DNA from 3 places in the Brevibacillus sp. MCWH genome. Region 3 is predicted to be linked to each of the others. Evidence: riboswitches for the same ligand, from Rfam matches in the RefSeq annotation. Region 3 holds a riboswitch; each other region holds the start of a gene.
What was found. Region 3 has a riboswitch for lysine ahead of ETC00_RS12580 (aspartate kinase). Riboswitches for the same ligand answer to the same signal wherever they lie in the genome.
Positions count from the first base shown of each region.

Region 1: it holds a riboswitch for lysine, as region 3 does, so the genes downstream of both, ETC00_RS13510 (amino acid permease) here and ETC00_RS12580 (aspartate kinase) in region 3, are expected to answer to the same signal.
Region 2: it holds a riboswitch for lysine, as region 3 does, so the genes downstream of both, dapD (2,3,4,5-tetrahydropyridine-2,6-dicarboxylate N-acetyltransferase) here and ETC00_RS12580 (aspartate kinase) in region 3, are expected to answer to the same signal.

Region 1 covers NZ_SDLF01000014.1:53,948-58,902, reverse strand. The annotation lists gene ETC00_RS13520 (ABC transporter ATP-binding protein) at 1-643, opposite strand, end outside; gene ETC00_RS13515 (extracellular solute-binding protein) at 656-1,726, opposite strand; lysine riboswitch at 2,281-2,469, shown strand; gene ETC00_RS13510 (amino acid permease) at 2,576-4,030, shown strand; gene ETC00_RS13505 (aminotransferase) at 4,072-4,955, opposite strand, start outside.
Region 2 covers NZ_SDLF01000002.1:247,062-252,016, reverse strand. The annotation lists gene ETC00_RS02785 (EcsC family protein) at 1-145, shown strand, start outside; gene ETC00_RS02780 (GNAT family N-acetyltransferase) at 208-753, opposite strand; gene ETC00_RS02775 (flavodoxin) at 879-1,322, opposite strand; lysine riboswitch at 1,472-1,658, shown strand; gene dapD (2,3,4,5-tetrahydropyridine-2,6-dicarboxylate N-acetyltransferase) at 1,751-2,461, shown strand; gene ETC00_RS02765 (aspartate aminotransferase family protein) at 2,478-3,695, shown strand; gene ETC00_RS02760 (N-acetyldiaminopimelate deacetylase) at 3,700-4,845, shown strand.
Region 3 covers NZ_SDLF01000012.1:96,438-101,392, forward strand. The annotation lists gene ETC00_RS12570 (succinate dehydrogenase cytochrome b558 subunit) at 1-285, opposite strand, end outside; gene ETC00_RS12575 (DUF2507 domain-containing protein) at 695-1,141, shown strand; gene ETC00_RS12580 (aspartate kinase) at 1,311-2,552, opposite strand; lysine riboswitch at 2,780-2,965, opposite strand; gene ETC00_RS12585 (aspartate/glutamate racemase family protein) at 3,176-3,865, shown strand; gene uvrC (excinuclease ABC subunit UvrC) at 3,897-4,955, opposite strand, start outside.

The DNA of each region.
Region 1 (4,955 bases), on a different contig from region 3:
CGTGCGTCACGAAAATCGTCGTGATCCCCACTTTCTGCTGGATGCGCCGAATCGTGACGCGCATGCTGTTGCGCAGCTTTTTGTCCAGGTTGGACAGCGGCTCATCCATCAGCAGGACGGCCGGCTCCATGATCAGCGCCCGGGCCAGCGCCACGCGCTGCTGCTGGCCGCCCGAAAGCTGTCCGGGCAGTCGGTCGGCGAGGTGGCCAAGCTCGACGAAGTCAAGGGCGTCACGCACCTTTTGTTCGATCTCCTTGTCCACTTTCCCCAGCTTGCGGTTGAGCATGTGGGCCAGCACGGACAGCTTCGTGCCCAGGCCGCCCTGGTAAAAGCGGCGCACCTGCAGGCTGTAGGCGACGTTTTCAAATACGCTGAGATGGGGAAAAAGCGCGTAGCTTTGAAACACCATGCCGCAGTTCCGCTGGTTGGCGGGCACGTGGCTTACATCCCGCTCCCCGATGAAAATCTTTCCTGAGGTGGGGCTTTCAAAACCGGCCACACAGCGCATGGTCGTCGTTTTGCCGCAGCCGGATGGCCCCAGCAGAGCGAAGAATTCGCCTTCGCGAATACCCAGATTGACGTCTTCCAAAGCGGTGATTCCGTTGAATTGCTTGTGCAAGTGCTCGATTCGAACCGACCCCATGCAAGAGCCTCCTTACTGGAATTTTTGCCGCCACTCGTTGCGCACCCGGTCGTAGTTGCTCACGACCCAGTCGATGTCCAGCTCCTGCGCGTGCGGGATGACTTTCTCCAGGGTAAGCGGCGTTTTCGACTCCACGTCTTTGGAGATCGGGATATGGTACCAGTTGGCCAGCGTTTGCTGCCCTTCCTTGGACAGCAGGTAGTCGATCAGCGCCTTGCCGCCATCAGGATTCGGGCCGTCTTTTACGAGCGACACCGGGTTGACGATGACCGGCGTCTTGTCCGGCACGATGAAATCGATTTTCTCCCCCTTGGCCTTCATTTCGTACACCATGAAGTCAAAGGCGATCGCAATGTGCGCCTCCCCTTTGGCTACTGCTTTGGAAGGTGCGGAGCCGGAGTCGGGCATGGCGCTCATCTGTTCCACCAATTTTTTGAAGTAGTCCCAGCCCTGCTCTTCGCCGCGGGCCATCAGTTGACTCAGCACAGTGAGGGTGGCTGTGCCGGAAGCGGCGGGGTTGGGCATCTGGATTTTGCCCTTCCATTTGGGGTCAAGCAGGTCGTCCCAGGTTTTCGGCGCCTCTTCCGGCTTCACCAGGTCGCTGTTGTAGGCAAAGCCGAGTACGAACACTTCCGCGCCGATCCACTTCCAGTCCTTGTCGCGGAGCTTGATGCCGTCCCGCACTTCCGGCCAATCCTTGATTGCTTCCGGCGTGTACGATGTGATGATGTCCTTGTCCTTGGCCGCTTCAAACGGCAGGAATCCTCCGCCGCCGTACCAGACGTCCGCCTGCGGGTTGTCTTTTTCCGCAATCATGCGGTTGACCAGCACGTTGGTCCCCGCGTACTGCACGTTGATGGAAGACCCTTTGAAAGCCTTTTCAAAATTGAGACCAATTTCTTTGGTCATATCCGGCGTCTCAGGGGAATACAGCGCGATCGGGCCCAGTTCTTTTGTTCCTCCCGATCCGTCTCCCGCCGGTGTGCTGCCGGACGAAGCCTCCTGGCCGGAGGAGCACCCTGCCAAGGCGACAGTGGAGAGCAAAACGGCTGTGGCTGCTACGTTCAACCATTTTTTCAACATGTGTCAGACCCCTCTTTCTGTGATTGTTGATCGAATAGTCAAACAGTTTCCGAGGAAAAAGAAAAACCCTCACGTAGATAAACACATCCCCCTTTGGGAGTGTGTTTACGGGTAAGGGTTTCTCCGTTTCTCCGCCTAACCGTATGGGAAAATATGCTATCCGATCAGTGTTTCTTCCAGTATAACCAGTTTCTTTTCTAACTGTCAACGAAAATGATCGAATTTTTCGGACAAGTCAGTCTAGAATGAAGGAAATTACTGGGTCCCAAACGTAAATAAATAGGTATGCGGAAAATAGTTTTGAGTGAAGGAGTCCTTCCCCCGCTTACCTTGCTTTTGTTGTGATGTTGGGGCAGCCGTTTTATTTCATCAGAAAGCTTGTAAAAAATGAATATCTCATGGCTGGTCTTGTGCATGTTCTTCAATAAAAAATCATTTCAGCTAATCGCTTTGTATGCAAAACGACCTCTTACAGTTTTTAGTGCTTGATTTTGCCGCGATTTTCTATATACTTGAACCGTAACAAAACTTCACAGATTATCCTCATCACATGCGATGGGGATAGAGGTCGCGGCTTTTATATGATTCTGGCACGAGATCCAGAGAAGATCGATGACTCCAGAGGAGGGAAAAGCCGCCGAAGTCCGCTGTGCATTCTCTGGGCACACGGGCTGGGGCTGTACTCGAAAGGGGCAGAACTGTCACGTTTGCGAGCCGGGCAAACGTGATGTGCTATCTTCAACGAAGGCTTGGTGGGGATGTAACAGTACCGCCCTGTTCGTTGGGGCGGTATTTTTTATGTCCGACCTTCCTTCTGACTATCTTTGTAGAAAGGTCGTGCAAGCACTCATGGAATCCAATCAACTGCAGCGGGGCCTCAAGGCCCGACATCTGACCATGATCGCCATTGGCGGCTCCATCGGCACGGGGCTGTTTTTGGCGAGCGGCGGCTCCATCCACTCCGCCGGTCCGGGCGGCGCACTCGTCGCCTACGCGGCCATCAGCCTGATGGTCTACTTCCTGATGACCAGTTTGGGCGAGATGGCGGCGTTTCTCCCCGTCTCCGGTTCATTTTCCACCTACGCGACGAAGTTCGTCGATCCGTCCCTCGGCTTTGCGCTGGGGTGGAACTACTGGTACAACTGGGCCATCACCATCGCCGTCGAGCTGTCAGCCGGGGCCTTGATCATGAAATACTGGTTCCCCGACACGCCGTCCATCTTGTGGAGCGCCCTGTTCCTCGCGCTTATGTTTGGTCTGAATTATTTGTCTGTAAAAGGATACGGCGAATCGGAATACTGGTTTTCCCTCATCAAGGTAGCGACCGTAATCATCTTCATCGTCATCGGCCTGCTGATGATCTTGGGCATCATGGGCGGTGAAGCAGTCGGCTTCCGCAACTTTACCGTCGGCGATGCACCGTTCAACGGCGGCTTCATGGCGATGCTCGGCGTCTTCATGATCGCCGGCTTCTCCTTCCAGGGGACGGAGCTGGTCGGGATCGCTGCGGGTGAAAGCGAAAACCCTGCCAAAAACGTGCCGAAAGCGATCAAGCAGGTGTTTTGGCGCATCCTGCTGTTCTACATCCTGGCGATCTTCGTGATTGGGCTGTTGATCCCGTACGACAACCCCAACCTGGTCAACGGCGACATCGAGAACATCGCGATCAGCCCGTTTACGCTGGTGTTCCAAAAAGCCGGACTCGCCTTTGCCGCATCCGTCATGAACGCCGTCATCCTGACCTCCGTCCTGTCGGCGGGCAACTCCGGCATGTACGCCTCCACCCGCATGCTGTGGACGCTGGCCAAGGAAGGAAAGGCGCCCAAGCTGTTCAGCAAGGTAAACAAGCGGGGCGTTCCGGTTAATGCGCTGCTGCTGACTGCCAGCATCGGGATGTTTGCGTTTCTCGCCTCCCTGTTTGGCGACGGGACTGTCTACATCTGGCTGCTCAACGCCTCGGGGATGTCCGGGTTTATTGCCTGGCTGGGCATCGCAATCAGCCACTACCGCTTCCGCAAAGCGTTTGCAGCCCAAGGCCGCGATTTGAACGAACTGCCGTACCGGGCGAAGTGGTTCCCGTTTGGCCCGATTTTCGCATTCGTCGTCTGCTGTTTCGTCATCCTCGGCCAAAACTACACCGCCTTCACCGGGGAGACGATCGATTGGAACGGCATTCTCGTCTCGTACATCGGCCTGCCGCTGTTTTTGATCGTCTGGCTCGGCTACAAAGCCGTGAAAAAGACGAAAGTGGTGCCGCTGCGGGAAGTGGATCTCTCCACGGACGAATCAACGATATCCAACTAATCGGTATAGCAAAGGCCGGGGAACCCCCGGCCTTTCCCTTTTTACGACAGTCGCTGCACGAACCGCCCCATCCGTTCCAGCGCCTTCCCAAGCTGATCCAGGGAAGTGGCGTAGGAGCAGCGGATGTGGCCTCTGCCGCTGTCGCCAAACACATCACCCGGCACCACGGCCACCTTTTCCTCCATCAGCAGCCGCTCGGCAAACTCGCCGGCATCCAGCCCGGTGGACGCGATCGAAGGAAACGCGTAAAACGCCCCTTCCGGCTCGTGGCAGGACAGGCCGATCTCCTTGAATCCCTGCACGACGAAATTGCGCCGCTGCCGGTAGCTTTCCACCATCCTCTCCATGTCCGCCTGACCATGCCGCAGCGCCTCCAGAGCGGCCATCTGCGCCATGATCGGCGCGCACAGCATGGTGTACTGGTGAATCTTCAGCATGCCGCCGAGCAGATCTTCCGGCGCGCAGACGTAGCCGAGGCGCCAGCCCGTCATCGCGAACGCTTTGGAAAAACCGGAGATCAGGATCGTCCTCTCCTTCATCCCGGGCAGGGCGGCGATGCTCTCATGCCGCTGACCGTAACTCAGCTCCGCGTAAATCTCGTCGGAGATGACCAGCAGATCGTGCTTGACGAGGATCGGGATCAGCCGCTTCCACTCCTCCGCCGACATCGTGCTGCCGGTCGGGTTGTTCGGGTAGCAGAAGATGATCGCCTTGGTGCGCGGCGTGATGTGCGCCTCCAGCTCCTCAGGCGTTAATTTAAACGACTGCTCCGCGCGCGTGTGCAAAAACACCGGCACCCCGCCGGCCAGACGGATGACCGGTTCGTAGGAGACATAGCAGGGCTCGACGACCAATACCTCGTCGCCAGGATCGACGATGGCCCGCAGCGCGATGTCAATCGCTTCACTGGCGCCGACTGTAATCA
Region 2 (4,955 bases), on a different contig from region 3:
GTTTCAGATGGTACCGGTGGCGGGCATGCTGTTTGGCGCTTACCTGAACCGCTCCACCGTGCAGGATGTGGCGGAAACGGGCCGGATGCTGTACCGCAAGCGGCGGATTCTGGAGCGGCTGAGGCAGGAAGAAGCCGGAGCCTGACGGGCAGGATGTCCCGTGCGCTCCGGCTTTCCCGCTGCCAGGGCGGCACGGGACTGGCCGCTTTACGCCCACTCCTCGCTCGTGATCGCGAAGATCAGGTGGTCTTCCCAGACGCCGTTGATCTGCAGATACCGAAGCGACAGCCCTTCCCGGCGGAAGCCGGTCTTTTCCAGCACGCGGATGGAGGCCGTGTTGCGCGGCATGACCGCCGCCTGTACGCGGTGCAGTTCGGCTTTGGCAAACGCAAAATCCAGCACCTGCCTGACGGCCTGCGTCATACAGCCGCGTCCGCCACATGACTGGTCGAGAAAGTAGCCGATGGTGGCGTTTTGCCAGGCGCCACGCACGATGTTGGTAAGGTTGACGCGGCCGATCAGCTCGTCGCCTTCACGCAGAAAAACGCCAAATGCGTAGGCGGTACCCGCCGCGAAGTCGCGCTCGGCGGACGCCAGCTGCTCCCGCTGTCCCTCCAGGGTAAAAAACGACGCGGGACGGATCGGTTCAAACGGTTGAAGAAACGCCTGATTGCGAACGCGCAGGTCCAACATGGCCGGTGCGTCATTTGCCGTCAGGGGGCGGATGTACACGCTGGGTGCCTGTGAAGACATGGGGCGGTCCTCCTTATCCTCTTGATAGAATCTGGACCGCCAGTGTATCACGTATGCGTCCTTTTTGAAAAGACGGCTTGGCAGATTGGCCGGAACCGTACGGATGGGGCGCTAGCGCTCTTTTGCTACATCAGCGACTGTGCAAACGAACGTCCGAATTCCCGGCAGGTTTCCTTCTCCTGGGCGGACGGGGACAGTTCCACCTTCAACCCGTTCAACGGGACGTCTGCGCCCAGCGCAGTTACTTTTTCCAGCAGAATGTCGACGGCGGCTCCCACTTTTTCGTAGCCGGAGTCGCAAGAGCCGAATACCGCCGCTTTTTTGCCCCGCAGGTCAAGCCCTTCCATCTCTTCGTAAAAATCCAGAAACTCGTCTGGCAGTTCTCCGTCTCCCCACGTGTAGGCACCAAGCACAATGCCGTCATAGTCGGCCAAATCGGAAGCGGAGCAGTCCAGCACTTCCTTTACCTCCGGTTCGATTCCCGCCGAGCGAATGCCCTCGACGATTGCATCGGCCATCTCCCGGGTGTTTCCTGTCATGCTTGCATAAACGAGAATAATCGTTTTCATAAGCCCTCCGAATAGATAATGGTTATCATTTTCAATTACAAGATAATGAAAATGATTATCGTTGTCAACTATTATGTTTCGCTTCTTCTTCATTCAGATGTTGCCACCCGGGGAGGATTTTGATAGAGTAAAAGGAAATTCCATAACCATTAACAAATAGAGGTGCGCTGCGGAAGAGTACGTCTTGCCATACAAACGCGGGGGGCGTGGAAAGACGGAAAGGCCAAGGCGCCGAAGTTCTGGCCGTACCCCTCGGACGGCGAGGGCTGGGGTTCCCGTGAACAACGGTCGCCCTGTCATGAAAGGCACGGCCTTTCGTGGAGCGCTATTTACGGTTTGCTTTCAGGTATCAAAAAAGCAATGAGGATAGCGTCTGCACTCATTGCTTTTTCTACATTTTCACATACATGTGATGGAGGAGATTCACAGTGAACATGATGGATGCGCATGAAATTATCTCGTTTATTCAAAAAAGCGAAAAGAAAACGCCGGTGAAGGTATACCTGAAAGGGGAGCTGGACGGCATCGACTTCGGCCCAAGCGCCAAAACGTTTATCAGCAACGGCACGGGCGTGGTCTTCGGCGAATGGAAGGAAATCGAGCCGGTGCTGCAACAGCATAAGGATAAAATCGCCGATTACGTGGTGGAAAGCGACCGCCGCAACTCCGCCATTCCGCTGCTGGACACGAAAGGCATCCAGGCGCGCATCGAGCCGGGCGCGATCATCCGCGACCAGGTGAGCATCGGCAACAACGCCGTCATCATGATGGGGGCCGTGATCAACATTGGCGCTGTCATCGGAGAAGGAACGATGATCGACATGAACGTGGTGGTCGGCGGCCGCGGCACTATCGGGAAAAACTGCCACATCGGTGCCGGTGCAGTCATCGCAGGCGTGATCGAACCGCCGTCCGCCCAGCCGGTCGTGATTGAAGACGACGTGGTAGTCGGTGCCAACGCGGTGATTCTGGAAGGCGTTCGCGTCGGCAAAGGTTCCGTCGTGGCTGCCGGTGCGGTCGTCATCGAGGACGTTCCGCCGAACGTGGTCGTGGCTGGCACTCCGGCGCGCATCATCAAGCAGATCGACGAAAAGACACGCTCCAAGACGGAAATCAAGCAGGAGCTGCGGCAACTGTAGGAGCGTGAGTGAGAAGATGGCTACGGACTGGCGTTCACTCGACGAACAGTACATCGTCCCGACGTACAAACGGCTGCCGATCGCAATCGCCAGAGGAGAGGGCAACTATCTGTACGACACCGACGGCCGGGCGTATCTTGACCTGTTTACCGGACTGGCCGTCAATGTTCTCGGCCACTCCCATCCGCGGATTGTCCAGGCGCTCCGGGAGCAGGGCGAGCGGTTTTTGCACATCTCCAACATCTTTCTCAACCCGCCGGCGATCCGGCTGGCACAGCGGCTGATCGACAACACCATCCCCGGCAAGGTCTTTTTCTCCAACTCCGGGGCGGAGGCGACGGAAGCGGCGATCAAGCTGATTCACAAATGGACAAAAGCGGAGGGGGCCGGCCGGTCGGGTATCGCCGTCCTGCGCAACAGCTTCCATGGGCGCACGCTGGGAGCGGTGCGACTGACGCGGCAGCCCCATGTCTATCAGGATTTTCCCCAGCCTGACTTTCCCGTCTACGAGCTGGATGCAGAAGACGCAGAACAGCTTCGCGCCGTCTGCCGCAGCGAAAAGCCAGCCGCCCTCCTGATGGAGCCGGTGCTCGGCTCCGGCGGTGTGGTGCCGCTTTCCGAAGCGTTTCTGAAGGAAGCGGAGGCGATCTGCCGGGAAGAGGGCGTGCTGTTTGCCATGGATGAAATCCAGACCGGCATGGGACGAACGGGTCGTCTGTTCGCGTATCAGCACGCCGGAGTGACGCCTGATTTGATCCTGTTTGCCAAAGGAGTGGGCGGCGGTCTGCCGCTCGGCGGGGTGATCGCCGGCCAACGGCTGATGAATCTGTTCAAGCCGGGGGATCATGGCACCACCTTTGCGCCCTCGCCGCTCTCCGCCGCGCTGGGCAATGCGGTGCTGGACGAATTGCTCGACCCGGCTTTTTGTGACCAGGTGAGCGACGTGATCGGCTACCTGTGGGGCCGTCTGGAAGAGCTGAGACAGCGCCTGCCGGAGCAGCTTCATGCACTGCGCGGCAAAGGGATGATGGTGGGCATTCCGCTGAACGTTACACCCGAAGAAGCGGCCCGGCTGCAGCAAAACCTGCTGGCTGCGGGCTTCCTCGTCGACGTGACGCAAAAGACGATCGTCCGCCTGCTGCCTCCGCTTACCTTGACGCGGGCAGATGTGGACCGGTTTATCGACGAGTTTGCCCGTCAGCTGACGGCGCTCGGCACCGGAAAGGAAGTGTAGAGGGATGACCGATTCTGCGTTTGTGCAGATTCGCCGCGACTTGCATCAAATACCTGAACCCGGTTTTGCGGAGTACAAAACGCAGCGCTACCTGCTGGACTATCTGGAGCGGCTGCCGCAGGAGCGCCTGCAGATCAGGACCTGGCGCACCGGCATTCTCGTCAGGGTGCGCGGGCTTCATCCCAGGCGGACGATCGCCTGGCGGGCGGACATGGATGGTCTGCCGATCCGGGAGGAGACGACCTATCCGTTCCGCTCCAAGCACGAGGGGTACATGCACGCCTGCGGCCACGACATGCACATGGCGATCGGGCTGGGCATTCTGACCCATTTTGTGCACCATCCCGTCGATGACGATCTGCTCTTCGTGTTTCAGCCGGCCGAAGAAGGACCGGGCGGCGCCAAGCCGATGATGGAGAGCGAAGAATTTGCTGAGTGGCGGCCTGACTGCATCTTTGCGCTGCATATCGCGCCGGAGTACCCGGTGGGACACATCGCCACCAAGCCGGGTATCCTGTTTGCCAACACCTCGGAGCTGATGATTGAGCTGACCGGCAAAGGGGGGCACGCGGCCTTTCCCCACAAGGCAAACGACATGGTGGTGGCGGCCAGCCATCTGGTGACGCAGCTGCAGTCGATTGTGGCCCGCAACGTCGATCCGCTCGATGCGGCCGTCGTGACGGTGGGCAAAATCGAAGGGGGTACCCGGCAGAACATCATCGCGGAAACGGCGCGGTTGGAAGGAACAATCCGGACGATGTCGCTGGAGTCGATGGCCCGGGTGAAAAGCCGCATCGAGGCGCTGGTCAAAGGTATCGAAGCGGGTTTCGAGTGCACGGCTGCCATCGATTACGGCTGCGGGTACTGCCAGGTGTACAATCATGAGCTGCTGACGGAGCAGTTCATGGAGTGGGTGGGCACCCAGCGCCCGGACATCACGCCGATTCGCTGCAGCGAAGCGATGACGGGAGAGGACTTCGGCTTTTTCCTGTCAGAAATCCCCGGCTTGTTGTTCTGGCTCGGGGTGAATACCCCCTACGGCCTGCATCATGCAAAGATCGAACCGGACGAGCGGGCGATCGACATCGCAATCAGCCTGGTGACGGACTATCTGACCTGGCTGTCCGGACAGGAGGAATGGCCGATCTGAGCGACCCATTCATCAACCGAAGCCGTAGACAATGTACATCGTCGCATGGAGGGATGGGCCCCGCGTCTCGTTTTGGAGCGGACTTCATCCGCTTCTGTGCTGGGCGTCAA
Region 3 (4,955 bases):
CATGTGGTTGCGGAAATGTCCGAAGCTGCCCACATTGTGTTTCGCCTGGAAGGCAATGTAGATCCCGTACACAGCATGGAACAGGATGGGAATGTAGATGAAGATGAATTCCACGGCGAGCAGGAATGGAACGTTTTCAATCATTCCTACTACCTGGTTGAAAGCTTCCGGTCCCCGGGTTGCCTGATAGTTCGCTGTCAAGTGGAACAAGAGGAACAGCCCGATTGGGAACAAACCGAGAAGAGAATGCAGCTTGTGGTTCAGAAAGCTATGGCCTTTTGCCATACAATGGTCCCCCTTTCAATTGTAAGTAGCGTTCTTTGGTTAATCTTTTCCCCACTATCCTAACCCATTGCCCAGCCGGTTAGACATGACGGCAGCTGCCTGCCCCCCTGCTACACAGCCAGACAAATTGTGTCGGAAAACGGAAAAAAGTTGGGCAAAACGTTGAACCACAACCAATTGTACTCCTGTCTACAGAGAGCGTCAAGACAGTGAATAGACTAATTCCATTGTTGGATTACACGTATTAATCGTCCGATTTTTCTATGAATCTGTCATAGATTCGGCCGCTCTCTCATAATCTGTTACCAAACAGGTAGAGCAAACCGGCTGTAATAGACCTGGCGGCCGCAGGAGGGTCCGACAGGGGACAAGCCTCGCGCGGCCTGCAGCCGGGAAGGAGGGTCGTGACGTGAAAGAACCGGATCAACTGGAAGCCTTGCTGCCTTCCCGCATCATCGCAGATATTGAGCGCATCCACATGCCCTATCTGGGCTATCACTTACTGCGCGAGCACCTCACCCGCTCGCTTTTGGGCGAAAGCGAACCGCCCATTCTCCACTGGTTGGGAAAGGAAATGGGGCGGCAGATTCCCATCCGCTCCGCCAACGGTCTGGTGTTTCCCTTTATCCGTCTGGGGCTGGGCAAACTGGACCTGTTGGAAGACGGGGAGCGGCAGATTCGTTATCGGCTGACCCATACCATCTATCGCTACATGTCGCCCGAACGCATCAACCGTTCCCTCTCTCTGGAGTGCGGGATCATCGCCGGTGCTGTCGGCCGTTGGAAGCAGCGGGAGATGAAAACCCGGATGGAGACGGAGGAGACGGGCAGCGTCCTGATTACCGTTCACTGGTAAGGTCTGGCCGGGACGAAAGTGAGCCGACCGGGCAGGAGCGGGGAGGCGAGGCATCGCGCTGCCGCTGCCACGCGATTTCCCGCAAACATCCCACCAGAAGAAAATCCCCCTTTTTCCGCGGCGAAAAAAGGGGGACAGCATGTGTGTTCCGTATTGGGCTGTCAGCGGGTCATACTCCGTGTACGACAGCTGTTTCCGCCACGTCGAGGCCGTATGCGGTGTGCAGGCAGCGCACGGCCCGCTCGGTGTGTTCCGCCGGGATGACGCAGGACACCTTGATGTCAGACGTGGAAACCATTTTGATCGTGATCTCCTGCTCGGCCAGCACGCGGAACATCTCGGCGGCCACGCCCGGATTGTTCACCATGCCGGCTCCGACAATCGAGACCTTGGACAAGCCCTCTTCGCATTCCACTTTTTCAAAACCGAGCTGCTCGCGGTGGGCGTTCAGCGTATCGAGCGTCTTTTTCAAGTCGCTTCCTGCCACCGTGAAGGAAATGTTGGTCACGGCCGCGTCGTACGAGCTTTGGATGATGATATCCACGTTTACCTGGTGATCCGCCAGCGTGTTGAACAGCCGGGACAGCGTGCCTACGCGTGCAGGCATCCCCACAACCGTCACCTTTGCGACGTCTTCGTCGTGGGCGACGCCGCTAACTACTCTTCCTGTTTCCATATGCGCACCCTCCTCTACGTACGTGCCTTCTTCTGTCGTAAAGCTGGAGCGGACGACCAGCCGGACCTTGTGGGTCTTGGCTGCCTCCACCGAGCGCGGATGCAGCACGCCCGCCCCCAGGTTGGCCAGTTCGAGCATTTCATCATACGAGATGCTGTCCAGTTTGCTCGCCGTCGGAACCACACGCGGGTCGGCAGTGTAGACGCCGGCCACATCTGTGAAAATTTCGCATTTGTCCGCGTTGAGACTGGCTGCCAGCGCCACCGCGGACGTGTCCGAACCGCCGCGGCCCAGCGTGGTGATCTCGCCTGCTTCGCTGACGCCCTGAAATCCAGCCACGATGACGACCCGGCCGCGCGCCAGTTCCCTTCGGATTCGTTCCGTCTCAATATGGGTGATCCGGGCCTTGCCGTGGATCGACTCGGTCGTCACTCCCGCCTGCCAGCCCGTCAGGGAAATGGCGTCATACCCCTTTTGGTGCAGCGCCATCGCCAACAGCGCAATCGACACCTGCTCGCCAGTCGCCAGCAGCATGTCCATCTCCCGCTCCGACGGGTAGGGGGAAATCTGTTTGGCCATATCCACCAGCACGTCTGTGGACTTGCCCATTGCCGACACGACGACGACCATGTCGTGTCCAGCTTCCTTATATTGAATAATCCGGTCCGCTACTTTCATAATCCGTTCAATGGTACCTACGGAGGTGCCTCCGTATTTATGCACGATCAACCCCATGCGGCTTCTCTCCCTTTTCCTATTCAACATGTTCACATATCTCTTTGGATTCTTCTTTCATCAGGCCATCTTCGTTTCACTATTATTATTTCTCACTCTTGCAAAAAAGGCAGCGACGAGGATACACCTGTCACTGCCTGCCAGTTCGACATACCGGTTCCTCCTTCCCTTGGCCACGTGAACAGTTGAGCATGACAGAACATCCCCTGTTCCATTCTCAACCGACATCGTGAGATAGCTCTCCATCCGGCAACGGGAATTGCACGGATGACAGTCCTGCGCTTATTCAACGCAGACCCAGCACGGAGGAAGCGGGCCTTTCTCCGTACTTCGGCGAATTCCCCTTTCCCGTACCCGTCACAGATGCCCGATCTCAGGGAGGTACTCATGGTTTTCGCGCCTCTACCTCACTCCTAACGGGAAGTGAGGCTTGTTATGCTGTTTGTATGGGATTATACCACGTGTACGAAGGCGGTTCAATCAGAAATTTCATTAAAGTTTGCAGCACGGTAAAGTCCATGCCTGTACGAGCCGTAACTTCTGTCATAGCCCTTATTGCCAGATGATACCGAAAATTGTATATTATTTCTCAATTTCATAGATTTCATGTTGGGGGTATGCGAATGAAGACGATCGGCCTGATTGGAGGAATGAGTTGGGAATCGTCGCTCGAATACTATCGGTTGATCAACCAGCTCGTCAAAGAGCGCCTGGGCGGCCTGCATTCCGCCTGCTGCATCATGTACAGCGTCGACTTTGCACAGATCGAGGCATTTCAGCGTGAGGGGCGCTGGGACGACGCCGGTGCAGCGCTTGCACATGCGGCAAAGGCGCTGGAACGGGCGGGAGCCGACTTCATCGTGCTCTGCACCAACACCATGCACAACAACGCGGAGGCGATTGAACAAACGGTGGCAATTCCCCTGCTGCACATCGTGGACGCCACGGCAGAGCGGATTGTTCAGCGCGGAATTCGGCGCGTTGGCCTGCTGGGCACCCGTTACACCATGGAATTTCCCTTCTACCGCGAACGGATGCGCCGATACGGAGTAGAAGTGCTGGTGCCGGACGAGCCTGACCGCGCCATCGTCAACCGCATTATTTTTGAAGAGTTGTGCCTGGGAAACGTATTGCCAAAGTCCAAGCAGGAGTACCTGCGGGTAATGGACGGCCTCGTTCGCCGCGGAGCGGAGGGCGTCATCCTCGGCTGCACGGAAATCACTCTGCTGATCAAACCGGAGGATATGCTTGTGCCGCTGTTTGACTCCACACGCATCCACGCGGAGGAAGCCGTGACGCGGGCTCTTGGATGACACACGTAAAAAAGGCTGATGCCCGCACTCGTCAGGCGTCAGCCTTTTTGTCTGTTTCGCCGGATGCTCCGTTTGCATCCCCGTCCGCCTGTTGTCGCAGGTGGCGCAGGATCTCTCGGGCCAGCTTGTCGCCGATGCCGATCTGCCGGAAGTCTTCCACGGTCGCTTCACGCATTTTTTTCAGCGAGCCAAAATGCTGGAACAACAGCTTGCGCCGCTTTTCGCCAACACCGGGAATCTCGTCCAGCCGTGACGATAGCATCGTCTTGCTGCGCGCCTGCCGGTGAAATGTGATGGCAAAACGGTGCACCTCGTCCTGAATTCGCTGCAGCAGGTAAAACTCGTAGCTGTCCCGGCGAAGCTCCACCGGCTCCGGCGGATCGCCGTAGAGCAACTGCGCGGTCCGGTGCTTTTCGTCCTTGGCCAGGCCGCAGACGGGGATGTAGAGACCCAGCTCGTTTTCCAGCACGTCCATCGCCGCGCTGATCTGCCCCTTGCCGCCGTCGATGACGATGAGATCGGGCAGCGGCTGGCTTTCCTTCAGCAGGCGGGTGTAGCGGCGGCGAATCACTTCCCGCATCGCCCCGTAGTCGTCCGGCCCCTCGACGCTTTTGATCTTGAATTTGCGGTACTCTTTCTTGTCCGGCCGGCCATCGGTAAAGACCACCATCGCTGACACCGGTGTCGTGCCCTGAATGTTGGAGTTGTCAAATGCCTCGATGCGGTGCGGCGTGCCAATCCCAAGGATGTGCCCCAGATTGTGCACCGCCTGGATCGTCCGCGCATCGTCCTTGGACATCAGCGCAAATTTTTCCTGCAGGGCAATCCGCGCGTTTTCGGACGCCATCTGCACCAGTTCCCGCTTTTTCCCTCGCTTGGGCGCGTACACCTTGACGCCCAGCCACCCCGCCAGCAACTCCGGCTCGCTTCGTTCCGGCAGCAAAATCTCCTTGGGCAGCGCGTTTTGCTTGTCGTAGTAAAACTGGGTGACGTAGGACATGAAATCTTCCGTCTCGTCGCCGTAATACGGGAACGACGTCGTCTCCCGTTCGATCATCTTGCCCTGCCGCATGTAAAAGATCTGGATGCA